Regions from separate parts of the Limnohabitans sp. TS-CS-82 genome, predicted to be linked through region 2. Evidence: predicted binding sites of a transcription regulator. Region 2 holds the regulator's gene; each other region holds the start of a gene.
The links. The regulator FNR, encoded in region 2, switches genes on or off when oxygen is low (the NO sensors DNR and NnrR bind a similar motif). The targets are predictions, from matches to a motif close to TTGATNNNNATCAA.
Positions count from the first base shown of each region.

Region 1 (3,275 bases), on a different contig from region 2:
AGGCCACCGCTCAGGTCGTCCAACTCGCCGCTGGCCCCCAAGCTGTCGCGCGGGCTGTGGCAAGCCGCGCAGTGCCCCAGGCCTTGCACCAAGTACGCGCCACGGTTCCATGCTGGCGATTGCTGTGCGTCCGCCGTGAATTGGGCCGGTTTGAAATACAGGCTGCGCCACACCGCAAACGCGGGCTGCGTGCCAAACGGCCAGCGCAACGCGTGCTCGGGCACAGCGTTGGCCACGGGAGCCAAACTTTGGAAGTAGGCAAACAGCGCATCGGCATCCGCACGGGTCACCAAGCTGGTGTGGTTGTAGGGAAAGGCAGGCGCCAGCAAGCGACCGTCTTTGGACCGGCCGTGATGCAAGGCACGCCAAAAATGCTGCGCGTTCCACGTGCCCAAACCGGTTTGCGCATCGGGCGTCAAGTTGCTGGCGTAGACCTTGCCAAAGGGCGTCTCCAGCGCACGGCCGCCCGTATAAGGCGCTTGCCCAGGCGCGGTGTGACACGACACGCAATTGCCCGCGCGGGCGAGGTAAGCGCCTTGCGCCACGCGGTCTGACACACGCTGCGCCGCATCGGCTGACGCAGCACCTAAAGAGGCAGCGTCGCGGTCAAGCTGGGCAGACGCCACGACGTGATCGCGGGTGTCTACGCCATCGCCAAAGTTGTCCCACACCACCCACGCGGTGAGCGTCACGCACACCGCCAACATCACCAGCAACACGCGCTTCATGGCTGGCCTCCGTTCAAAGGCGCACTGCCGCAGGTCCAGCCGGCTTGGGTGAGCAAATGGCCTGAGGCGGGGCGCTGTGTCCAGCTCGCGCGCAAGGTGGTCACACTCACCGGGGAGGTGTCAGCGGGTAAGGGTTGGCGAGCGAGGTATTGCGCCACAGCCATCAAATCATCTGAGTTCAAACGTTTCACCACTTGCGCCATGCAGTCGGGCGCATGGGCGCGGCGTTGGCCCGATTGCCAAGCACCGAGCTGGCCGTTCAGGTAATCCAAGGGCAAGCCCAACAAGCCCGGCACGTTGGGCGCCACGCCCGTGAGCTGCGCGCCATGACACGACGCACACGCGGGCACGCCACGTGTGGCATCGCCCTCCAAAGTGAGCGCGCGTCCAAGCGCCAGCAAAGCGGGGGGCACGCTGGCCGCGCTCAAGGCGGGTGCGGGGTAAGGCACTTTGAGGCCCGAGAAATACTGCGCCATGTCGCGCAAATAGGCCTCGGGCAAAGGCTCGATCAAGCGCGCCATCAAGTCGTATTGGCGACGGCCTTGCTGAAAGTTTTGCAGCTGGTTGAACAAATACCCCGCGGGCTTGCCCGCCAAGCGTGGGTAATAACCGTCAGGCCCCGCCTTGCCCTGCTCGCCATGGCAGTAAGTGCAGGCCCGCGTGCGCTCGGCCATGGGGGTGTCAAACGCCTGCGCGGCTGTGCTCAAAAAGCCGCACAAAGCGGCGAACCAAATCAATTTCATAGCCCCCATTCTTTCAGATGGCGCCGCGTGAGCCATGAGCCGCCAATTCAACCGGCCGTTCAGCCATTTGTTGATTTACATCAAAACTCAAAATATCGAAAAGATCATCATCAAAGTGCTAATTTAAGGAGTTTTGATGGATCAGACAGAAACCACCCGCATCAAACGCATGCTTGAAACCTTGCGTGCGAACGTGTTGGCGCGCATTGCCGAGCAACGTGGCGGCCTGCACAGCCGCGCCGAAGTGGCCGCCGAGCAATTTGCGCCCACCCAAGACTCGCATGCCCAGACCATCACCGAACACGACATCGCGCTGGCCTTGAGCGAACACGAAACCCAAGAACTAACCCACATCGACGATGCGCTGCAGCGTTTGGCCGCGGGCACCTACGGCCTATGCACCACCTGCGGCCAAGCCATTGCCACCGCTCGCCTGAAGGCGTGGCCCGACGTGGCGCGCTGCATCGGTTGCCAAGAAAAAGCCGAACACATCCACCCCTAACTCACCGTTAACCCCGAAAGCTTTGTATGACCACTTTTCACGCCGTCGTTTGGATGGATTACCAAGAAGCCCATGTGCTGATGTTTGACCGCGAACACGCCGAGGCGCAACGCATCAAATCGCGCAGCCACCACAAACACCAAGGCAAACCGCTGGATACGCCCGCGTTTTATGCCGCCATTGCCAAAGCCTTGGTCGGCACGCACGAGGTGTTGTTGACGGGCCCGGGCTTGGCGCGCAACGAATTTCGAGATTGGTGCAAGCAACACCAAACTGGCCTGCACATCATCGACAGCGTGGTCAGCGACCACCCCAGCGACGCCCAAGTGGTCGCCATGGCGCGTCAATATTTCAAAAAGTTCGATGGCATGGCGGGGAACGCGGTCACGCCATAAACCATGCGCTGACGAGGTCAAGGGCTGCTGCTATGCTTTTGGGCATGCGCAGCCTTTTTCATTTCGCCTTCAACGTCACCGATCTCAACACCGCACGCCATTTTTATGGCGACTTGCTGGGCTGTACCGAGGGCCGCAGCACCGAAACGTGGGTGGACTTTGACTTTTACGACCACCAAATCTCGCTGCACTTGGGCGAGCCTTTGAAAACCCAAAACACAGGCCATGTCGACGGCAAGTTGGTGCCCATGCCGCACTTTGGCTTGGTGCTGAATTTGCCCGACTGGCAAGCCATGGCCGAGCGGCTCAAGGCAGCGGGCACCGCCTTTGTTTTAGAACCGCATTTGCGCTTTGCCGGTCAGCCCGGCGAGCAGTGGACCATGTTCTTTCTGGACCCCTTCGGCAACCCCTTGGAAATCAAAGGGTTTGCCAATTTAGAGACGGTTTACGGCGCCTAAAGCACGCAGCGATCAGGCCTCGCCCCTGACGCTTCGACTTTGAATTACGCCTCTAGTTCGACGATCTTTTGGTCGATCGCGCCAAACACGGTTTGGCCATCTTTGCCCTTCACCTCGATGCGAATCGTGTCGCCAAACTTCATGAACTCGGTGCTGGGCTTGCCGTCCAAAATGGTTTCGATGGCGCGCTTTTCCGCGATGCAGCTGTAGCCTTTGGGCCAGTCTTTTTTGCCCTTGACCTCGATGCCTTGGTTGCTGACCGTGCCGCTGCCAATGATGGAGCCCGCCCGCACGTTGCGCGTTTTGCACAGGTGCGCAATGAGCTGCCCAAAGTGAAACGTCATGTCGGGGCCCGCATCACACATGCCGACCTTGCGGCCATTCCATGTGGACTGCACAGTGAGGTGCAAACGGCCTTTGTCCCACGCGTCGCCCAACTCATCGAGCGT
Region 1 is NZ_PTQX01000009.1:144,431-147,705, forward strand. Features, by position in the region: gene C5F52_RS17905 (c-type cytochrome) at 1-728, opposite strand, end outside; gene C5F52_RS17910 (c-type cytochrome) at 725-1,471, opposite strand; gene C5F52_RS17915 (TraR/DksA family transcriptional regulator) at 1,608-1,973, shown strand; gene C5F52_RS17920 (hypothetical protein) at 2,000-2,368, shown strand; gene C5F52_RS17925 (VOC family protein) at 2,413-2,826, shown strand; gene C5F52_RS17930 (fumarylacetoacetate hydrolase family protein) at 2,871-3,275, opposite strand, start outside.
Region 1: the regulator FNR is predicted to act here: its motif matches at 1,542-1,555, upstream of C5F52_RS17915 (TraR/DksA family transcriptional regulator).

Region 2 (3,275 bases):
ACTCCACGCAAAATGCGATGGACAACAAGTGGACGCCCGCCCAAATCTGGCAACGCCTGATGCGCCCGCGCATTCAGATCTACACCATGATCTTGTTGGCTGTGACAGTGGGCTTGTTTGTGTCGTTGAGCTTGCGTACACCGTTCAAGGTTGACGTGGTGCGTGACCGCTCGACTTTGTCGCGCATCACGGAATACGGCACACTTGAAAATGTGTACCGTCTGCAAATCATGAACGCAGCGGAGAGCATTCAGACTTACCGCTTGTCAGTCAAAGGTTTGCCAGGTTTGAAAATCACGACCGATACCGAAGTCATGGTGGACCCTGCACAAGCCCGTTGGATTGTGTTGCGTGCCGATGTGCCTTATGGTTCTGTCGAGGGTGGCTCGCACAAAATCATGTTTGAAGTTCAGGCCTTGGGTACCGATGAGTTTGTGGTCGAAAAATCTGTGTTCATCGTTCCTAGGTAATGCATCATGAAACAAGAAACAACTGATACCAAAGCATGGTGGCAATATGGTCACGTTTGGCTCATCATCGCGGGCCCTGCTGCGGTCATTGTGGCGGGATTCATCACGTTGGCGATTGCCATTCGCGTGCCCGACCCCGTGGTGGCCGACGACTATTACCGCCGAGGCTTAGATATCAACAAAACCTTGGCGGCAGAAAAAGACATGCAGCTGGCACCCGCCATGCAGGCGCGTAACCATGTGGTGACGCCCAAAGCTGAGTCAGCCAAGCAAGAGACCCCCGCGAAAACCCCATGACTTGGCGCTGTCATTCGAGCCTAGACTGAACTCATTCCTGTTTAGGAGAATCAGAATGTTGGCTCAGCGAATGATGTGGATTGCATGGCCTGCTTTTTTAGTAGCAGGTGTTTTGGAAATGCTGGTGTTTGCGTTTGTAGACCCGCAAGATATGCAATGGTTTGGTCAGCCTATTGAGCTCTCACGACAAGGTGTCTATACCTTGTCGTTTTTTGTTTTCTGGATGGTCACGGCAGCCTCCAGCGCATTGACCACCTTGCTGTCGGTATCACCGTTTGAAATGAACCGTTGCCCGATGGTGCCAACAGAGCGACCTGATGGCTGCCCCAAGCAAGAGGTGTGTTGCGACCCTGTCGCTGTTTAAATAGGTTGGCAGGTTTGTGCGTTCACGATGAGCTTGAGCGCATCGGCATTCAAAATGCGCACATGGCGTTGTTTGACTTCTACGACGCCGTCTTCTACAAACTTTGAAAACGTGCGGCTCACCGTTTCGAGTTTGAGCCCAAGGTAGCTGCCAATATCTTCGCGCGTCATGCGCAAAATGAGTTCAGACTGAGAGAACCCTCTGGCGTGCAGGCGCTGCACCAAGTTCAACAAGAACGCCGCGAGACGCTCTTCTGCACGCATGCTGCCCAGCAGCAACATCACACCGTTTTCACGCACGATTTCTCGGCTCATGATTTTGTGGACATGGCGCTGCAGGGACGTGATTTCGCGCGACAGCTCTTCAATGCGATCAAAAGGCATCACGCACACTTCGGCGTCTTCCAGTGCCACCGCATCGCAGGTGTGGTGGTCGCTCACGATGCCGTCTAGACCGATGATTTCACCGGCCATTTGAAAACCCGTCACTTGGTCGCGGCCGTCCTCAGCAGAGATGCGTGTTTTGAAGAAGCCTGTGCGAATGGCGTACAGCGCATTGAACTTGTCACCATTCCTGAACAGGTTGTCACCACGTGCCACTTTGCGGCGTGTGGCCACCACTTCGTCCACACGCTCCATCTCGCTCTCGTTCAAGCCTAAAGGCATGCACAGTTCGCGCAAATTGCAATTGGAACAGGCGACTTTGATACTGGTGGAATTCATGGGGTCTGACAGTCGTTTGTGTTGATGCAGGTCAACTTTTTGCTGCGCCTGCACGCCTATTATGGAGCGCAAATTTAGGTGTGAACTTATGCATTCTCTTGTCCTCAATCCAGAACTTTTGCAGCGCTATGACGTGGCGGGGCCGCGTTACACCTCGTATCCCACGGCAGACCGATTTGTGGAGGCGTTTGGTGAGGCCGATTATTTGCAAGCGTTAGAGCAACGCCGCGATGGTGTGGGCGCCAAAGCCTATCCCTTGTCGCTGTATGTGCACATCCCGTTTTGCGAGTCACTGTGTTACTACTGCGCCTGTAACAAGATCATCACCAAACACCACGAGCGTGGCGCAGAGTATTTGCGCTACCTTGAGCGCGAGGTTGATCTAAACATTGCGCACCTTGGTCAAGGTCAAGTGGTGTCTCAATTGCACTTGGGTGGCGGTAGCCCGACGTTTTTGAGTGATGCAGAGTTGGCGCAACTCATGGCCATGCTGCGTCGCAACTTTCAGTTTGCGCCAGGCGGTGAATACTCGGTCGAGATTGACCCACGCACGGTGACGCGTGAGCGATTGGCCCACTTGGCGGAACTGGGCTTTAACCGCCTGAGCTTTGGCGTGCAAGACTTTGAGCCCGCCGTGCAAAAAGCGGTGCATCGTATTCAACCCGCTGAGCAAGTGTTTGACTTGGTTGCTGCTGCGCGCGAATTGGGTTTTGAATCCGTCAATGCCGATTTGATTTATGGCTTGCCCATGCAAACGCCAGAAACCTTTGAGCGCACTTTGGAAAAAATCACCCAACTGCGTCCCGACCGCATTGCCTTGTATGCCTATGCGCACTTGCCCGAGCGCTTCAAGCCACAGCGTCGCATCCATACGCAAGACTTGCCGCCTGCGGCTTCGAAGCTGGTCATGTTGTCCAGCGCGATGCGTGTGTTGGTGGAGGCCGGTTATGTGTACGTGGGCATGGACCACTTTGCCTTACCCAACGACGCGCTGGCTGTGGCCAAGCGCCAAGGCCGCTTGCACCGCAACTTTCAAGGCTACAGCACGCAGCCCGATTGCGATCTGATTGCCTTGGGTGTTTCTTCCATCGGTCGCGTGGGCCCCACCTTCAGTCAAAACGTCAAGACCTTGGACGAGTATTACGACTTGCTCAACCAAGGCCGTTTGCCCGTGGCACGTGGCATGGCTTTGTCGCGTGATGACTTGGTGCGTCGCACCGTCATCATGGCACTGATGTGCCAAGGTAGCGTGCTGTTTGAATCGGTCGAGTTGGCGCACTTGGTGGACTTCAAAAAATACTTCGCAGCAGAGATGGAAAGCTTGGCCACCATGCAAGCGCAGGGCTTGTTGACCATGGACGATGCGGGCATTCACGTGACCGAGCTGGGTTGGTTCTTTGTGCGTGGCGTCGCCATGGTCTT
Region 2 is NZ_PTQX01000007.1:121,496-124,770, forward strand. Features, by position in the region: gene ccoG (cytochrome c oxidase accessory protein CcoG) at 1-470, shown strand, start outside; gene C5F52_RS15145 (FixH family protein) at 477-767, shown strand; gene C5F52_RS15150 (hypothetical protein) at 823-1,131, shown strand; gene fnr (fumarate/nitrate reduction transcriptional regulator Fnr) at 1,128-1,865, opposite strand; gene hemN (oxygen-independent coproporphyrinogen III oxidase) at 1,942-3,275, shown strand, end outside.

Region 3 (3,275 bases), on a different contig from region 2:
ACAAGGCCATGCGGCGTTGCGACGCCACCTTGGTGGTCACCGCATAAATAGGGATGTGAATGCGGTGGCGGCTCATCCACAGCGCGGTGGAGCCCGACTCGGTCAAGGCCACGATGGCTTTGGCGCCCAAGTGGTGTGCCGTGAAGAGCGCCCCCATGGCAATGGTTTGGTCAATGCGGTTGAAGGTTTGGCCTTTGAAATCAGCGTCCAGTTCTACGTCCTCGGCAGCCTCGGCGGCCTCGCAAATTTTGGACATTTCTTCCACGGTTTCCAGCGGGTACTTGCCTGCGGCAGTTTCGGCGCTGAGCATGACGGCATCTGTGCCGTCAATCACGGCGTTGGCCACATCACTCACCTCGGCGCGAGTGGGCACAGGGTTGGTGATCATGCTCTCCATCATTTGCGTGGCGGTGATCACCACCTTGTCGTGCTGACGTGCCAGCTTGATCATGCGTTTTTGCAGCGCAGGCACTGCTGCGTTGCCCACTTCTACCGCCAAGTCGCCTCGCGCCACCATGATGCCGTCGCTGGCACGCAAAATTTCGTCGAGCAGCGGGATGGCCTCAGCACGTTCAATCTTGGCTATCAAGCCCGGCTTGTGTTTGTACTCAGCGCCAGCCACGTTGGCCAGTTGGCGCGCCATTTCCATGTCTGTGGCGTTTTTGGGAAAGCTCACGGCAAGGTAGTCGGCTTGGAAGCTCATCGCGGTTTTGATGTCTTCCATGTCTTTGGCGGTCAACGCAGGCGCGGTCAAGCCGCCGCCTTGTTTGTTGATGCCTTTGTTGTTCGACAACTCGCCACCAATCTTCACTGTGGTGTGCACTTGTTCGCCGCGCACGGCTTCGACGGTCAACACAATCAAGCCATCGTTGAGCAACAGCAAATCGCCGGGCTTCACATCGCGTGGCAGCTCTTTGTAGTCAAGGCCCACGCCTTGCAAATCGCCGGGCTCGGTGCGTGAGGCATCGAGCACAAACTTCGCGCCGTTTTCCAGCATGACCTTGCCATCGACAAACTTGCCCACGCGGATTTTTGGGCCTTGCAGGTCGGCCATGATGGCCACTTCGCGGCCTGCACGGGCTGCGGCTTCGCGCACCAAACGGGCGCGATCGATGTGGTCTTGAGCTTTGCCGTGGCTGAAATTAAGGCGCACCACGTTGACGCCGGCGCGAATCATGGCTTCAAGCAATGCAGGGTCGCTGGAAGCTGGGCCTAAAGTAGCAACAATTTTGGTCGCGTGACGTGCCATATTCTTTGTCTCCGTATGTGTTTTGTTTGTTTCATTCTTGCACGCCTCAAGCGCCCCAGCGCATGGGGTTGCAGGGTTAAGGGCCTTAAGAACGAATTCTTTTTGTCTCTTTTTAACCGATGGCCTTGACCCACCAACGGGTAAACACCCTCTTTTTTGGCGTATGCAGCGATAATGGCGTGAACAGTTGATGCAAATCAGTGCGCATCTTCGCAGGCCACCTAAGATTCAATTCCTATGACCACACATATCCAACCGATCCTTCCCGGCGAACCCATGCCACACCGCAAAGTCATGCGCGAGTGGCTGATTCCTTTGGCTGAGCGCACCACAGCGCTGGCTATTGTCATGCTCGTCGTCGACTACGTGCTGTGGGCAGCACTGTTGACAGGCACCGTGTACTTTGACGCATGGTGGGCCAAGCTTCTGTGCGGCTGCGTCGCAGGCTTTGTGATTGGCCGCTTGTTCATCTTGGGCCACGATGCTTGCCACCAAAGCCTCACACCGCACCGCAACCTCAACAAGTGGTTGGGCCGCATTGCTTTCTTGCCCTCGTTGACCGCCTACAGCTTGTGGGACATCGGCCACAACGTGGTGCACCACGGTTACACCAACCTCAAAAACTTCGACTTCGTGTGGGCCCCTTACACCCCCGAAGAGTTTGAAGCGCTGAGCCCCATGCAAAAGCTCAAAGACCGCGTGTACCGCAGCGGCTGGGCACCTGGCCTGTACTACATGATCGAAATCTGGTGGAACAAGATGGTGTTCCCCAACGAAAAGAACATGCCTACACGCCGCCCTATCTTCACAAAAGACTGCTGGCTCATCACTGGCTTTGGCGCTGCTTGGGTGGCTGTCATGGCTTGGGCCGCAGTGGCCACAGGCCAAACCATTGGCTACATCTTACTGATGGGCGTGATCATTCCATTCTTCTTCTGGGTGACCATGATTGGTTTCGTGGTGTACGTGCACCACACCCATGTGGACGTGTCTTGGCACGAGGAGCGCACCGGCTGGTCAAAGGCTTCGCCTTTTGTGTCGACCACCGTGCACTTGACCTTCCCATTCAACATCGGCGCGCTGATGCACCACATCATGGAGCACACCGCGCACCACTTGGACATGAGCATTCCTCTGTACAAGTTGAAGCAAGCGCAAAGCAAACTCGAAGAGTTGCTGCCAGAACGCATCATCGTTCAGCCTTTCTCTTGGAGCTGGTATGTGCAAACCGCCCGCGACTGCAAGCTGTATGACTTCAAAACGGACAGCTGGATGACATACGAAGGCAAGGTCACAAGCCCTCGTGCCATGAAAGCAGCCTAATCGCCATCGCCAGATTCAAAGCCCCGCAAGTTCACACGAATTTGCGGGGCTTTTTCTTGTACGCTTCTCACCCATGAAACTCATCGTTTTGCTTTTGTTGGCCGTTGCCTCTGCAGCGTCTCACGCCATGTGGGTGACGGTCACGCGCAATGAAGTGGCCACCGTCTACATCGACTCCAGCGCCATCAGCAAGCTGGGTTACAACCGCCGTGTTTGGGTGGTGTACGACCTGACGAGCCCTGATAAAACAGGCCAGCAATCGGTCAAGTCCAACATCGACTACGACTGCACCGAAGGCAAGTACAAAACCCTCAGCGCCACCAGCCATCCCAACAAGATGGGCAACGGCCCTGCCATCAAGTCACTCCCTGTTCCCGAGGGATGGCGCCCTGTGAGCCAAGACAGCATGAGCCGGCAGTTGTTTTCGTTTGCTTGTGCTTGGTAATTAACCCGCAGCGCGCTTGGTCAAAATTTCAAACGCTGGCAAGGTCTTGCCTTCCAGCACTTCCAAGAAAGCGCCGCCGCCGGTAGAGATGTAGCCCACTTGTTTTTCGATGCCGTACTTGGCAATGGCAGCCAAGGTGTCGCCGCCACCTGCGATGCTGAACGCGCTCGATTCGGCAATGGCGTGCGCAATGGTCTTCGTGCCGTTCCCAAACGCGGCAAATTCAAACACACCCACAGGGCCGTTCCACACAATCGT
Region 3 is NZ_PTQX01000013.1:47,707-50,981, reverse strand. Features, by position in the region: gene pyk (pyruvate kinase) at 1-1,249, opposite strand, end outside; gene C5F52_RS21620 (fatty acid desaturase) at 1,487-2,572, shown strand; gene C5F52_RS21615 (surface-adhesin E family protein) at 2,646-3,017, shown strand; gene C5F52_RS21610 (phosphoglycerate kinase) at 3,018-3,275, opposite strand, start outside.
Region 3: the regulator FNR is predicted to act here: its motif matches at 1,437-1,450, upstream of C5F52_RS21620 (fatty acid desaturase).